DNA from 2 places in the Paraburkholderia sp. TE9906 genome. Region 2 is predicted to be linked to the other one. Evidence: predicted binding sites of a transcription regulator. Region 2 holds the regulator's gene; the other holds the start of a gene.
What was found. The regulator LexA, encoded in region 2, represses DNA repair genes until DNA is damaged. The targets are predictions, from matches to a motif close to ACTGTATNNNNATACAGT.

Region 1 (7,860 bases), on a different contig from region 2:
CGTGATGTATGCGCCGGTGGATTTCATCCACGATCTCGCGAGCGAACTCAGCGGCAAGCCGCAGGCGCTGCCGTTTTTTGCGCCCGGCGTGATCCGCGATGCCGATCTCGCCCTGCGGCTCGCGCGCGCGCACCGTCTGCTGGAAGCGGGCAACGATGCGCTCGCCGCCGAAGCCGCGATGCTCGACGCGCTGTCCACGCTGCTGGTCCGTTATTCGCAGACACAACCGGCGCCGTCCCAGCTCCCCACCGACGATAAGCGCGTCGCGATCATGCAGGAGCGTCTGACCGGCGATCTCATCGAACCCGTTACGCTCGCCGACGTTGCGCGGGCGGCGGGCTTGTCGCCGTTTCACGCGGCGCGCCTTTTCACGCAGGCGACCGGCTTGCCGCCTCATGCGTGGCGCAACCAGGTGCGCTTGCAGCGCTCGCTCGCGCCGTTGCGCGAAGGTGTGTCAGTGGCGGATGTGGCCGCGGCGAGCGGCTTCACCGATCAGAGTCATTTCACGCGGCATTTCCGACGCATGTTCGGGGTGCCCCCGGGGCGCTGGCAGGGAATTTGAGGCGGCTTTGGGTGGGATGCGGCTGGGCGCGTTGCGAACGAGGTATGCGCGTTTGCGTGCCTTCTGCTTCAGCCTTTCCACTCACGTCACCTCACCGGACTGAGCTCAGCTGAACCAAGCCACTCCCCACCCCCGCCGCAAGAACGTACAAGACTCCCCCTTCGACTCCCACTATGCTTCCCCAATCAAGGAGGCAAGATTGACCCATTCCACCCTCGGCCAGCACACTCGCACAGGCCATTTCAAAGAATTCACCGCCGGCGCGCGCGACATCATCCCGATGATGGTCGGCGCGGCGCCGTTCGGTGTCATTTTCGGCACCCTCGTCGCATCCGGCCCGCTGCATCTGTGGCACGGACAGTTGATGTCGCTCGTCGTATTCGCGGGTTCCGCGCAATTCATCGCACTCGGGCTGATCGCCGGCCACGCGAGCTTCGCCGTGATCTGGGCGACCACGCTCGTCGTCAATCTGCGTCACGTGCTGTACAGCGCGACACTCGCGCCGCACGTCGCGCATCTGTCGGCGCGCTGGCGCTGCGTGCTCGGCGCGTTGCTCACCGACGAAGTCTTCGCGGTCGCCTGGGAGCACTACCGCCATCGCGAACCGGGCTCGGTCGGCCCGCACTATTTCTTCGGTGCGGGACTGGCCATGTACCTGAACTGGCAGCTCTGGACCATTGCCGGCCTGCTGTTCGGCGCGGCCTTCCCGGGCCTGCAATCGCTCGGACTCGACTTCGCGATGGTCGCGACCTTCATCGCGATCGTCGTGCCGCAACTCGTCGCGTTGCGCTACATCGCGGCGGCGGCCACCGCGGGCACGCTAGCGTTCTTCTGGCAGGCGTGGCCGTACAAGCTCGGCCTGCTCGGCGCGGTGTTCGCGGGCGTCGCGGTCGGCGTCCTGTTGTCGATGCCGCGATCCAACACACGCAACCCAAGCAACCCAAGCAACACACGTGGCACGCACGGCACTCGTCATGCACGCGGCACCCGCGAAACCGCGGAGGCCTCGCGATGAACTACGTCGTCCTGATCCTCGGTATGGCGGTCATCACGTGGGTGATCCGCGCCGCCGTTTTCGTCCTCGGCGACCGGCTGGTGTTCTCGCCGCTCGTGCGCACCGCGCTCGGCTTCGTGCCGGTGACGGTGCTGACGGCGATCATCGTGCCGATGGCGGTTTCGCCGCACGGCGCGGATGCCGAACTGACCTGGCGCAATCCGCAACTGGTTGGCGCGCTGGCCGCCGTCGTCGTTAGTGCGCTGACGCGGCGGCCGCTGCTGACCATCGCGGTCGGCCTGACGGTGTTCTTCGTCTGGCAATGCGTGGTGCTGAGATAGCGCCGGGTACCCGGCGTCGCGACATCAGCGTCGCTCGGCTTGCGCCACGCGCAGCCCAGCCGGACGACGCCCCCCTCTACAGCGCCCGACTCGCGCGCCCTCAAGTTCCTCTCAAATCCGCCGATATCAAGTCGAGGTCCGCGTATCGGGATGCGTCCCGTTGATTACGCGGCAACACGCTGGAATCAACCGCGTCGGCAGCCGGCGTCGCGTCATCCGGGTCCGCCAGCGGCCGGACGACGTGACGATGCCATGCGGCAGGATCAAACGGGATAACACATGGGTCAAATCACCCTCAAGCTCAAAGACGAGACCATTGCGTCGCTGCGCAAGGATTTCGACGCTTTTCTGCGGGTCTCGCTGAAGCTCGACCCGCAGTTCGCGACGCCGTCGTTTGAGGACTTTTTGCGCGCCAAGCTGCTCGACAACATGGTGCCGCTGACCGAACACGCGGTCCAACGGATGCTGCAGGGCGGCCAGTACGCCTGGGCCAAACGCACGTTGGACAAGGAGTTTCCCGACGTCGTCGCGATCCTGATGCGGCAGGCGGGCGAGTTCGGTTTCGGCTTCGCCGCCCGTTCGGAATGGACCCCGGAGGAGCTCGCCAAGCAATGTCGCGAATGGGCGGCGGCGATCGTCAAGGAAGCGGAAGGCGACGCGACGCAGGTCGATCCGCTCGCCGCGCAGATCAAGAGCGCGGCGCAGGACATTCAGGCACTCGAAGAAGTCATGCAGACGCCCGCATGGCGGCTCGTCGAATCGTTGCGCCAGCGGGTCTACGAGGCGAAGGTGGCATGCGAAACGAGCGTGGGCAGCACCGCGCGCGAGAAGCTCGGCGAGTTGCGCGGATTGTTGCGCCTGGGCATTTCGCACGGCTCGTTCCAGAAGCAGGAAGCGCAGCAGATCATGGAATACCTGCGTCTGCTCAAGCCGGAGATTTTCGTCGAAGAGCCGTATGACGTGTTTTCCCGTCTCGCGGCATGGCTGCGCAATTTCTTCGTGCCGCCGCGTCCGGCGCCGCAACAGCAGCAACGGCAGTCGCGCTGAATTTGCACGCGGTGCGCTGGCACAGCGCACTAGCCGGGCTGCGTTTGCGCGGCCCGACACTCGCCCCGTTGTACCGCACATGAGCGCCCGCTGCGGCGCTCAATCCCACATCTTCCTGAGCTTCGCCCCGATCTCGATCTTCGCGCGCGCCGCCGCGGCGAGCCCGGCCGCCGTCGGTGCGCTCGGCACCGGCACGCGCGGCCACGCATACGCGTCGAACAACGGCATCAGGTGCGCGGGAATGAAGCGCGTGCGCGACGCCCACACGTGGCGATCGCCCATATGCGTCTGGTTGTGCACGTAAAAGCGCTGCGGCACGACAATATGCAGATCCTCTTTCGCACGCGTCATCGCCACGTAGAGCAGGCGCCGCTCCTCGTCGATTTCGTCCTCGCTGCCGGTGCCGAGATCGGAAGGAATGCAGCCGTCGACGCCATTCAGCACGAACACGTTGCGCCACTCCTGCCCCTTCGCCGAATGGATCGTCGACAGGATCAGGTAGTCCTCGTCGATCAGCGGCACGCCGGATTCGTCGCTGGTGGCGTCGGGCGGATCGAGCGTCAGCTCGGTCAGAAAGCGCTCGCGCGACGGGTACGTGCCCGCGATGCTTTCCATCTGCAGCACGTCCGCGTGACGGATCGCGGCGTCCTCGTGATTGCGTTCGAGATGCGGCTCGTACCAGCGCCGCACCATTTCGAATTCGCCGGGCCACGGCGTCTGCCGCCCATACACGCTCGACATCAGCTTGACGAACGGGTGCCAGTCTTCCTGCGCGCGGGCGGGCGCGGTGAACGCGGCCAGCGCACCAGCGGCGGTGTCGACGGGATTGCCGCCGCCCGCGCGCGCGACGATCTCGTCGAGCACCTTCGCCGCCGTGGCCGGCCCGACGCCGGGCAACAACTGCACGACGCGAAACCCGGCGACGCGGTCGCGCGGATTCTCCGCCCAGCGCAGCACCGCGAGCACGTCCTTCACATGCACCGAATCGAGAAATTTCAGCCCGCCGAATTTGACGAACGGAATGTTGCGCCGGGTCAGCTCGATCTCCAGCGCGGCGCTGTGATGCGCGGCGCGAAACAGTACCGCCTGCGACTTCAGCTTCATGCCCTGCTCGCGCGCCTCCAGCACCTGTTCGACGATGTAGCGCGCCTGGTCGGCTTCATCCGCGACAGTGACGAGACGCGGGCGTTGCGCCGACGCCTTGTCGGTCCACAGGTTCTTCGTGTAGCGCTCGCTGGCCAGTTCGATCACCGCGTTTGACGCGGCGAGGATCGGCGCGGTCGACCGGTAGTTGCGTTCCAGCGTGACCTGGCGCGCGGGCGGATCGAACTGCGCGGGGAAATCGAGAATGTTGCGCACGGTCGCGCCGCGAAACGAGTAGATGGACTGCGCGTCGTCGCCGACCACGGTCAGGCCGCGTCCGTCCGGTTTCAGTGCGAGCAGGATCGACGCCTGCAGGCGGTTGGTGTCCTGATACTCGTCGACCAGCACGTGATCGAAACGCGCCGACAGGTCCGCCGCAATGGCAGGCTCGGCGGCCATGTGCGACCAGTAGAGCAGCAGATCGTCGTAATCGAGCACGCTCTGCTTCTGCTTCGCGTCGACGTAGGCGGCGAACAGCATGCGCAGATCGGCTTCCCACTCGCGGCACCACGGAAACGCGTTCTCCAGCACATGGCCGAGCGACGCGCCCGTATTCACGACGCGCGAATAGATGGCGAAGCAGGTGCCCTTCGCGGGAAAGCGCCGCTCCTTCGCGGACAGCCCGAGCTCGTGCCGCACCAGGTTCATCAGGTCGGCGGAGTCTTCGCGGTCGTTGATCGTGAAGGACGGCGCGAGCCCGATCAGATCGGCGTACTCACGCAGCAGCCGCGCGCCGACGCTATGGAACGTGCCCGACCACGTGAGCCCTTGCGCGAGCGCGGCCCGGGCGCCGAGCGCCGCGCCGGCGATGCGCGTGACGCGGCGGGTCATCTCGAGCGCCGCGCGGCGCGAAAAGGTCAGGAGCAGAATGCGGCGAGGATCGGCGCCCTTCACCACCAGATTGGCGACGCGGTGCGCGAGCGTGTTGGTCTTGCCGGAACCGGCGCCCGCTATCACCAGCAGCGCGCCGGGCGGCGCGCTGGGCGTATCGGCGCCGTATTCGACGGCTTCGCGTTGCGCATCGTTGAGCTTCGCCAGCCAGGCGGCGGTGTCGAAAGGCGGCGGAGATTCGGCGACGGAGGGCACGGTGGATTTGGGCGTTGAACGGATTCAGGATGGCGACGCACACTGTATATCCATACAACCATCGACGACAAGCGACCCTTTTTTCGGCGGTCGTTGCGGTTATGTGCTTACAGGCGGGTGAGCACCCGCGCAGCGGCTTGAACCGAAGGCGCTGCCGTGTACGACGCTCGCAGTGCACTCGAAAAACAGGTTTCCCGACACGCGCAAAAAAATGACCCGTGCGTGTCATCACGCAACGGGCCATCTTCCAGCAAGGGCGGCAACACAAGGCGCAGCTCGCGAAGTGCCTCGCACCTCGCTTGCGCGCCTCAGCCTCACTGCTTCTTCGCATCCTTCACATTGGCGTCGGCGCTGGCCTTGTCGGCGTCGGCCTGCGCGTCCGTTTTCGTCTTGTCGGCCCTGGCTTGCGCGACAGCCGCCTTCTTGTCGGCCTTCGACTGTTCCTTGGCAGCCTTCTTGTCCGCGTGCGTGACGGGTGCGGCGGCCGGATCGCTAGCCTGAGCGAACGCTACCGACGACAGACAGCCCGCGAGCAGCGCGGCATACATTCGATTCTTCGTCGACTGGGTGATCTTCATCCGATACCTCCGTAAAACGTGCTGCGAAAGCGCGGCGTGACAGGTAACCTCGAGCCAGCCTCGCGCCAACCTCGGCCGTCCGCCCGCGCTCCACACTTAATGCTTGACGTCGGCGCCGTCCGCCTGGGTGGCGGTCTGGCCTTCCATGTTCATCTTCATTTCATTGCTGGCGGCCTGCTTGTCCGCCTTCTGGTTGATCTTCGCGTCGCGCACCTGCTCCTTGTATTGTGCCTTGGCGGCCTTTTGCTGATCCTTCAGTTCGGTCTTCGACGCCTTCTTCGACGCGCGATATTCCGCGTTCGCCTTCGCGTTGGCGTCACGCTTTTGCACCAGCGGATCGGTCGAGCCCGACGCCGTCAGACGGGTCGGCGGCGGCGTCACCGGCTGGACGCCCTGCGCGGCGGGCGCGGCCGGTGCGAGATCGGCGCCCTGGGTCTGGATCTGTGCCTGGCCACTGATGCCCGCAGCCGGCTGCGCGGTCTGCGCTACCGCGGCGGTAGCGGCAAAAGCAGTGAGGGCGGTACCGATCAGCAGTGAATGAATCTTGGTCATGGCAAATCCTCTCTAAAGTTGTTGTGACGCGGGCGCGGTGTAGCGCATGTCGACGTCGCGCAAGGCAGGTATGTCCCGCGTGACTCGCCCGGTCTTCTTCCACTGGATCTATCCTGCCAATCCAGCAAGCTTTGCTACATGGCCGCACTTTACGAGTGAAATTCACGATGCACGACCTCTGTTACGGAGGGTTTCACTTTCCGACAATTGCATAACAACTGCTTGCAATTGCTTGCGCGGAGCCTGCCCTCACCGTGAATTTCATCTGGAGCAAGCTTCTGCCTTATGATGCGAACCCTTTGCCTGAAGGTGCAAACGCCATGCCCAACCTCGATTTCACGCTTACCGGCGACTACGTCGAACTGCACAATCTCCTGAAGATAACGGGCCTCGCGGACAGCGGCGGCTCGGCGAAAATGATGGTCGCCGACGGCGCCGTGACCGTCGACGGCCGGGTCGAGACGCGTAAAACCTGCAAAATCCGCGCGGGCCAGGTCGTGCTGCTGGGCGACACGCGGATCGCGGTCCACGAGGCCTGACTGAACGCCTGCCCGCGCCCCGGCCGCAGTCCGGAGATTCGCAGTACCCCGCGCACCAAAAGCGTGCTTCTTTGATCGACATCGCCGATGCGAGGCAATAAGCTGTCAGTTTCGACAGACAAACCCCAGCCGACACGAGTGGCTCACGCCCACACCGCGCATTACTTCGCCGACGCTTGCCGGGCTGCCGCTGACACGCGCCGCCGCTGGCGCGCGAGGCAAGCACCACGCGCGGTTCGCGTACGCCGACACGCTGTCGCCACTTCCGCCGCAAGCGCTTCATGACTCAATCCGGCTTCACCCGGGTGGCCACCCGGCCGCCGACCTTCTCCCGCCACGCAGCCGACACTGCCCGGCTCGCCGCGCCGCTCGCCATCGCGCAGCTGTCGCAGATGGCGATGAGCGTCACCGATACGATCCTGCTCGGCTCGCTCGGCCCCGATGCGCTCGCCGCCGGCGGGCTCGGCGCGAACCTGTTCTTCGTCGTCGTGACGCTGCTGCAAGGCGTGCTGACCTCGGTCAGCGTGAGTGTGTCGCATGCGCGCGGCGCGCAGGACGACACCCGCGTGCCGCATATCTACTGGACCGGTTTCGTGCTGTCGGTGCTGCTGTCGGTGCCGGCGTTCTTCCTGTTGTCGTTCTCGTCGCACATCCTGCTTGCGTTCGGCGAGCCGGGGCTGCTCGCGCACAACGTCGGCGAATATGCGGCGGTGCTGCGTTGGGGCGCGCCCGCGAGCCTGATCGGCGTCGGCCTGATGCGCTCGTTCCTGCCGGCGATCGGCGCGGCGCGGCGGCTCTTGTGGGTGTCGATCGCGAGCGTCGTCGTGAACGCGTTTCTGAACTACGGGCTGATCCACGGCGCCTGGGGATTGCCGCGGCTCGGCTTTCTCGGCTCGGCGGCCGCGACTTCGATCACGGTCTGGCTGACCGCGCTCGTGCTGATGGCGCTGCTGCATCTGCGGCCGCGCTTTCGCCATTTCGTCGTCGCGACGCGGCCGAACGTGCCGCTAATGGGCGA
Region 2 (7,860 bases):
TTGCGGCACGACGCCGACGCGCGCCCGTGCGACGCGCGCGCGGCCCGGGATCGGCTCGCCGCACAGACGGATCGCGCCGGCGTCGGGTGCCGCGATGCCGAGCAGCATGCGCAAGGTGGTCGTCTTGCCCGCGCCGTTCGGGCCGAGCAGGCCGAAGCATTCGCCGGCGTTGACATGAAACGACAGTCCATCGACGACGATTTTTTCGCCGTAGCTTTTTTTGACCTGGTGGAATTCAATGGCGGCTTCAGGCATAACTCGATCGAGGCTCCGGGAAACGACGCGAATGGCCGGGAAGGCCGCCTATTCTAGGGCATCGGCAGGTAGACGTTGGCAGGCAGATGGCGATTCGAAGACCGGGTTTTGCACTGCCGCATCCATTTGCCAAACCGCTGTGAAGCCGGCGCAAGCCCGCGCGCACCGGTTTAGGGCGCATGGTCCGCACACTTAGCGTTTTCCATCCCTTGCAACCTGAATTGCGGCGCACCATGATTCATTCAGACCGCGCTTCCCGCGCGAAGGGAGAAAACCATGGCGAGCTACCAAAAAATTCTGCTGTGTTATGACGGCTCGCGCGAAGGGCGCAAGGCGCTGCGTTGCGGCGCTGACCTCGCGTTGGACCTGAAGGCCGAAACGCATCTGCTGTCCGTGGTGGACATGCGCTCAAGCATTGCGCAAAGCGCGGGCCTGCTGACCGATGTGGCGTGCGGCAGCTTCGAAAAAACCGCGCGCGACATCCTGCAGGAAGGGGTGGACTGGCTCACCGAGCGTGGTGTGAGCGCACAAGGGCACTTCGCGTTCGGTCATCCGATCGACGAGATTGCGAACCTCGCCAACGACCTGCATGTCGATCTCGTGGTGGTCGGGCATCGCTGCCGCACCGGCTTGTCGCGATGGTGGATGGGGGCGGGCAACACGCCGCTGCTCGATCGCGTGTCGTGCAGCATTCTGGTGGCGTGTTCTTCCGCGCAGGAGCAGCAGCAAGCTGCGGCTTGATGCGGCTTGCTGCGTAGGGACGCCGCGCATGGGGCGAGTGGCTGGCCGTGACGGCCGGCCGGTCATTCGTTCAGATTGATCGCGGCGAGCTTCCACGTGAACAGACCTTCGCGCCGAAAGACCGCCGAGTAGTGCGCGTTGGCTTCGCCGCGCCGGTAGGTGACGACGAACTCGTTGAGGCCGCGATAGCCTGCCGTGGTTTGCCGCGATGGTGGGGTCGTTGCAGTGGTGGGGGTGTCGGCGGCGGGTGAGGCAGGCGTTTCTGTGGCTGCGGCAGGCGGATGTTCACCAGGATCGCCGTGCGGCGGCATGCCGTTCAACAAGGCCGCGACGCCGTCCGGTGTCGCATAGGAATCCACCAGCGGACCGATCAGCGTCACGCCGATCATCGCGCCGATGGTGGCCATTTTGCTGTCGTTATCCGCGTCCAGTCGGCGCGTCAGCATGCCTGCGATCTGCTCCTTCAGGCTCTCGCGCAACGCGGGAAAATCGACGTATTGATTCACGGTTTGCGCGTCGCGTGCATCTGCCGCGCGTTTGAGATTATTCAGCGCGATATAGGGTGACGCGTAAGCAAACCCGAGTGCCGCAATCACTACGACTACAACCAGCGTGATGAGCAGCGGCCGGGTGGCGGCGCCCTTGGTTCGTGTCGGACCTGTCATCGAATGGAACTCCCGATCAGATTGGATTTAACGTGGACTACGGCCCCGCAAAAACAATCCCATTCTATGCAAATATCCGAACAGCAGGTCTGAAAAGCGAGCACGACAACAGCGATGCGCGAGGCATGGTGCAGCCTCTTGCCTGCACAGGACACGCTCACGACTCGAAGACTGCACCGTGCACATTGGCTTCATCGGCAATGCAACGGTCGATCATGCCGCACACCGCCTCGACCGTGCCCACCATGATCAGCCGCGACGGCCCGTGATAGACGCGCACCGGCGCGCGCCGTGCGGGTTCCGCCGTATTCAACCCCGAGTTCAACGACACACGGGCAAACGCCGGCAATGACGACGGCAGGCTCGCTCCATCAGCGGGCGCGTCGAACAGCGAGGCGCAGTCCTGAGCCGGTGCTTCGATCAATGAGCAAGGCACCAGATTGCGCAAATGGCGCAAACGACCGAACTGGCGAAAGGGCAACAGGCGGGCAAGGCGTTCCATGAGTCTCTCCAGGCGATGCAGCGTTGAGGCAGCGTTGAGGCAGCGTGGGATTAAGCGAACAGGCGCGGTGGTTTAGAACTCGCCAGGGCGGATCAGCCCCACGGCGATACCCTCCAGCGCGAATTCCGCACTGCCGGTTTCAACGAAAATGTTCTCGTAATCGGGGTTCTCCGCGATCAGCTCGAGGCCGTTAGGCCGGCGCTTCAGACGCTTGACCGTGACGTCGTCGCCAAGCCGGGCGATGATGATCTGACCGTCTTTCGCCTCGCTCTTCTTTTGCACCGCGAGCAGGTCGCCGTCGAAGATGCCCGCGTCGCGCATGGACAACCCGCGCACCTTCAACAAGTAGTCGGGCTTGCTCGAGAACAGCGCCGGGTCGCACGCGAAGTGCTGCGAGATATGTTCCTGCGCGAGGATCGGACTGCCCGCGGCCACCCGGCCGATCAGCGGCAGCGACAGCTGCATGATGCTCGCGTGCGGCAGCGTGAACTGATGCGGTGAATCTTCCGGACCCGCCAGCAGGCGAATACCGCGTGACGCGCCGGCGGCGAGTTCGATCACACCCTTGCGAGCGAGCGCGCGCAGATGTTCTTCTGCCGAATTGGCCGAGCTGAAGCCCAGCTCGGCGGCAATTTCCGCGCGGGTGGGCGGAAAACCGGTGCGTTCGATCGCCCGGCGAATCAGATCGAAAACCTGCTGCTGTCGTGCGGTGAGTTTTGTCATGGCCACTGTATGTATGAACAGGTGACTGTATTTTTATACAGTATTCGGCGCAATTCAAGCTTTACTTTAAGTTCGTGACCCTGGGGGCCGTTACGGCGTCGCTCATCGGCGTCAAAACATCCGTTTTCGTGCCGCAACGCCTTATCCAGCTGTCATTACCACTTTTGCGTATTAAAGAATGAAGAAACATTATTTTTAATGATGAAAGCGCTTCGATAGACTGCCTTCCAGTTGGCGCTCATGTGCACGTGACCGCGACACAGAACAAATCACGCTGGTTTCAGCGCACTACACGCGGAGAAAGTTGACATGAATCATCGACACACGGGGCTGGCTCGCAAAACGAAGCAACTCATCGCGGCGCTCGCGTTCGGCGCGGCCGGCGCGCTCGGCGCGATTGCCTCGGCGCACGCGGCCGACACCACGCTGCTGAACGTCTCCTACGACCCGACGCGCGAGCTGTATCAGGACGTCAACCAGGCGTTCGGCAAGGAATGGAAAGCGAAGACCGGCGAGACGATCACCTTCAAGCAGTCGCACGGCGGCTCCGGCGCACAGGCGCGCTCGGTGCTCGACGGCCTGCAGGCGGACGTCGTCACGCTCGCGCTCGCCTACGACATCGACGCGCTCGCCGGCAAGGGTCTGCTCGACAAGGGCTGGCAAAAGCGCCTGCCGGACAACGCGTCGCCGTACACGTCGACGATCGTGTTTCTCGTGCGCAAGGGCAACCCGAAGCACATCAAGGACTGGGACGATCTGATCAAGCCGGGTGTGTCGATCGTCACGCCGAATCCGAAGACCTCGGGCGGCGCGCGCTGGAACTACCTCGCGGCGTGGGCGTACGCGGAACATCAGCCGGGCGGCAATGCGCAGAAAGCGAAGGAATTCGTCGGCAAGCTGTATAAGAACGCCGGCGTGCTGGACTCGGGCGCGCGTGGCGCGACCACCAGCTTCGTGCAGCGCGGCATTGGCGACGTGCTGATCGCGTGGGAAAACGAAGCGTTCCTGTCGCTCAAGGAGTTCGGTCCGGACAAGTTTGAAATCGTCGTGCCGTCGGTGAGCATTCTGGCCGAGCCGCCGGTCGCGGTGGTGGACAAGGTCGTCGACAAGCGCGGCACGCGCAAGCTGGCCGAGGCGTATCTGAACTTCCTGTACAGCGAGGAAGGCCAGGAGATCGCCGCGCGCAACTTCTACCGTCCGCGTTCGAACAAGGTGCCGGCCGACCTGACCGCGAAGTTTCCGAAGCTGAAGCTGTACACGGTGGACGATTCGTTCGGCGGTTGGGCGAACGCGCAGAAGACGCACTTTGCCGACGGCGGCGTGTTCGATTCGATCTACCAGCCTCAATAACGCTGTCGATGCCCTAACCGGCATCGACACACCGGCGCGGCAACGCGCCACTTCCGAGCGCGCCCAGTGGGCGCGCTTTTGGCCAACCGGAATCCGGATCCGGCGGCCGAAGATCGGTGATCAAACCGCCAGCATCAACCTGAACGAGTATCCAGCATGACGACGTTGACCTTCCGAAAGCCGAGCGCATTGCCCGGCTTTGGCCTGACACTCGGCATCACGGTGGCTTATCTGAGCCTCGTGGTGCTGATTCCGCTTGCGGCGACCTTTCTCAAGACCGCGACGCTCGACTGGGAGCAGTTCGTGCGCGCCGTCACGTCGCCGCGGGTGCTCGCGTCGTACCGGCTGACGTTCTTCTCGGCGCTCGGCGGCGCGCTGATCAACGCGGTGTTCGGCTTCCTGGTCGCGTGGGTGCTGGTGCGCTACACGTTCCCGTTCAAGCGCATCGTCGATGCGGTGGTCGATCTGCCGTTCGCGCTGCCCACGTCGGTCGCGGGCATTTCGCTCGCGGCGGTGTACTCGGGCAACGGCTGGATCGGGCAGTTTCTCGAACCGCTCGGCATCAAGATCGCGTTCACGCCGGCGGGCGTGCTGGTCGCGCTGACCTTCATCGGCTTGCCGTTCGTCGTGCGCACGGTGCAGCCGGTGCTCGAAGAGTTCGAGCGCGAACAGGAAGAGGCTGCCGCGTGCCTCGGCGCGACGCGCTGGCTGACGTTTCGCCGGGTCGTGCTGCCGGCGGTGTTCCCGGCGCTGCTGACGGGCTTCGCGCTCGCGTTCGCACGTGCGCTCGGCGAGTACGGCTCGGTGATCTTCATCGCCGGCAACGTGCCGATGAAATCGGAAATCACCTCGCTCCTGATCATCACCAAGCTCGAGCAATACGACTACGCCGGCGCGACCGCGCTGGCGGTGGTGATGCTGGTGGTGTCGTTCCTCATGCTGTTGTTCATCAATACCGTGCAGTGGTACTTGCAGCGCCGCACGAGCCGCGGCAGCGCGGGCCCGGCGCCTGGCACAGCAACGAGTGTGGCGGCGATCGGTGGGGGTGTGCAATGAGCCGCCGTCCCGGGCATGACGTGAACCGCGCGGAGCAGACCGCGACGGCGGCCGCCGCGGCCGTGGCCCCGCGTGCGCCGCTGAACGTCGCGCGCCGGCCCGATCCGGTGACCGAGCGGCCGGTGGTGCGCTGGCTGCTGACCGGCATCGCGCTGCTGTTTCTTGCGCTGTTCCTGGTCGTGCCGCTGGTGGCCGTGTTCTATCAGGCGTTGAACAAGGGCCTCGCGTTCTATTTCGAAGCCCTCGCCGATCCGGATGCGCTCGCGGCCATCAAGCTGACCGTGATTACCGCCGCGATCGCGGTGCCGTTGAATCTCGTGTTCGGTCTGGTGGCCTCGTGGTGTATCGCGAAGTTCGAGTTCCGCGGCAAGGCGCTGCTGACCACGCTGATCGATCTGCCGTTCTCGGTGTCGCCGGTGATTTCGGGTTTGATCTACGTGCTGATGTTCGGCGCGCAGGGCTGGTTCGGTCCGTGGCTACAGGCGCATGACGTGCAGATCATCTTCGCGGTGCCCGGCATCGTGATGGCGACGATCTTCGTCACGTTCCCGTTCGTCGCGCGCGAGCTGATCCCGCTGATGCAGGCGCAAGGCAATGACGAAGAGGAAGCCGCGCACGTGCTGGGCGCCTCGGGCTGGCAGATCTTCCGCCGCGTCACGCTGCCGAACATCAAGTGGGGTCTGCTGTATGGCGTGATTCTGTGCAATGCGCGGGCGATGGGCGAGTTCGGCGCGGTCTCGGTGGTGTCGGGCCACATTCGCGGCCAGACCGACACAATGCCGCTGCACGTCGAGATTCTCTACAACGAATACAACTTCTCGGCGGCGTTCGCCGTGGCGTCGGTGCTGGCCCTGCTCGCACTCGTGACGCTGGGGCTCAAGCTGCTCGCCGAGCGCCATATGTCGGCGGAACTGTCGGCCGCGCGCGATGTGCCCGCCTATGCGGGGCCGCCCACGCAGTCCACCGCCGCGGCATCGGGATCGCATGCCGCGCCGCGTTCCGTTTCGTCTTCTTTCCAGCAGTCCGTCAATACGACGCATGCATCGCAGCAACACCCGCTCAAGCAAGGAGAGCTGTAATGGGTATCACTGTTCGTAACCTGCAAAAGCGCTTCGGCGATTTCGTCGCGCTCGACAACGTCTCGCTCGATTTTCCGCCGGGCGAACTGGTTGCGCTGCTCGGGCCGTCGGGTTGTGGCAAGACCACGTTGCTGCGCGTGATCGCCGGACTCGAATACGCGGACGGCGGCCAGGTCGTGCTGCAAGGGCAGGACGTCGCGACGGTCGGCGCGCGCGAGCGTGAAGTGGGTTTCGTGTTCCAGCATTACGCGCTGTTTCGCCATATGACGGTATTCGAGAACGTGGCGTTCGGCCTGCGCGTGAAGCCGCGCAAGGAGCGGCCGTCGGAAGCGGTGATCCGCGAGAAAGTGCATGAACTGCTGAAGCTCGTGCAGCTCGACTGGCTTGCGCAACGCTATCCGTCGGAACTGTCGGGCGGTCAGCGGCAACGGATCGCATTGGCGCGCGCGCTGGCGGTCGAACCGAAAGTGCTGCTGCTCGACGAGCCGTTCGGCGCGCTCGACGCGAAGGTGCGCAAGGAGCTGCGTAGCTGGCTGCGGCGCCTGCACGACGATCTGCATATCTCGACGATCTTCGTGACGCACGATCAGGAAGAAGCACTCGAAGTGGCCGACCGCATCGTCGTGCTCAACCGCGGTCATGTGGAGCAGGTCGGCAGTCCGCAGGACGTGTACGACCATCCGCAGACCTCGTTCGTCTACGAGTTTCTCGGCGCGGCGAACCGTCTGCACGGCAAGGTCGACGCGAGCGGCTTCGTGGTCGACGGCGCCGCGCTGCCGGTCGCGATCACCGCTGGTTTCAGCGGTCCGGCTTTCGCCTACGTGCGGCCGCACGATCTGCAGTTGTATCCGCAGGCAGCGGGTCATCGTGAAGGCATCGTCGTCGACGTGCGGCGCGTGGTGACGCTGGGCGGCTCGGTGCGCGTCGAACTCGCGGGCCGTGAAGGCAATCTGCTCGAAGCCGAACTCGATCGCGAATCGTGGCGTGATCTGCAACTGGCGGTCGGCGACGGGGTGACGGCGGTGCCGCGCGCACTGCGCGTTTTTCCGGCGCAGTGAGGCAGGCGCGCAGCGACAGACCGCGCGCATCACACGGCAACACACCGGGAGACGAAAGCGGATAGCGCTGCGTCGACCGGTGTTTCGATAGAACTCGAATAACTCCACTCTGGCTGAACCGGAGACATACAGATGAATTTCCAGCAATTGCGCTTCGTGCGCGAGGCCGTGCGTCAGAACATGAATCTGACGGAAGTGGCGAACGTGCTTTACACGTCGCAGTCGGGCGTATCGAAACAGATCAAGGATCTGGAGGACGAACTCGGCGTCGATATTTTCATCCGGCGCGGCAAGCGCCTGACGGGCCTGACCGAGCCGGGCAAGGCGGTGCATCAGCTGATCGAGCGGATGCTGCTCGATGCGGAGAATCTGCGCCGCGTCGCGCGCCAGTTCGCCGATCAGGACAGCGGCCATCTCGTCGTGGCGACCAC

Region 1: a site for LexA is predicted at 5,215-5,232, ahead of ACZ9H4_RS13550 (ATP-dependent helicase). Genes of this name have one in related genera too.

Annotation. Positions count from the first base shown of each region.
Region 1 is NZ_JBWCCT010000004.1:571,726-579,585, reverse strand. It holds gene ACZ9H4_RS13570 (AraC family transcriptional regulator) at 1-562, shown strand, start outside; gene ACZ9H4_RS13565 (AzlC family ABC transporter permease) at 762-1,577, shown strand; gene ACZ9H4_RS13560 (AzlD domain-containing protein) at 1,574-1,897, shown strand; gene ACZ9H4_RS13555 (DUF4088 family protein) at 2,177-2,944, shown strand; gene ACZ9H4_RS13550 (ATP-dependent helicase) at 3,044-5,173, opposite strand; gene ACZ9H4_RS13545 (hypothetical protein) at 5,488-5,751, opposite strand; gene ACZ9H4_RS13540 (hypothetical protein) at 5,848-6,303, opposite strand; gene ACZ9H4_RS13535 (RNA-binding S4 domain-containing protein) at 6,624-6,842, shown strand; gene ACZ9H4_RS13530 (MATE family efflux transporter) at 7,124-7,860, shown strand, end outside.
Region 2 is NZ_JBWCCT010000003.1:408,692-416,551, reverse strand. It holds gene nodI (nodulation factor ABC transporter ATP-binding protein NodI) at 1-255, opposite strand, end outside; gene ACZ9H4_RS09645 (universal stress protein) at 532-996, shown strand; gene ACZ9H4_RS09640 (DUF2939 domain-containing protein) at 1,059-1,661, opposite strand; gene ACZ9H4_RS09635 (hypothetical protein) at 1,819-2,163, opposite strand; gene lexA (transcriptional repressor LexA) at 2,236-2,886, opposite strand; gene ACZ9H4_RS09625 (sulfate ABC transporter substrate-binding protein) at 3,196-4,236, shown strand; gene cysT (sulfate ABC transporter permease subunit CysT) at 4,393-5,292, shown strand; gene cysW (sulfate ABC transporter permease subunit CysW) at 5,289-6,371, shown strand; gene ACZ9H4_RS09610 (sulfate/molybdate ABC transporter ATP-binding protein) at 6,371-7,429, shown strand; gene ACZ9H4_RS09605 (CysB family HTH-type transcriptional regulator) at 7,562-7,860, shown strand, end outside.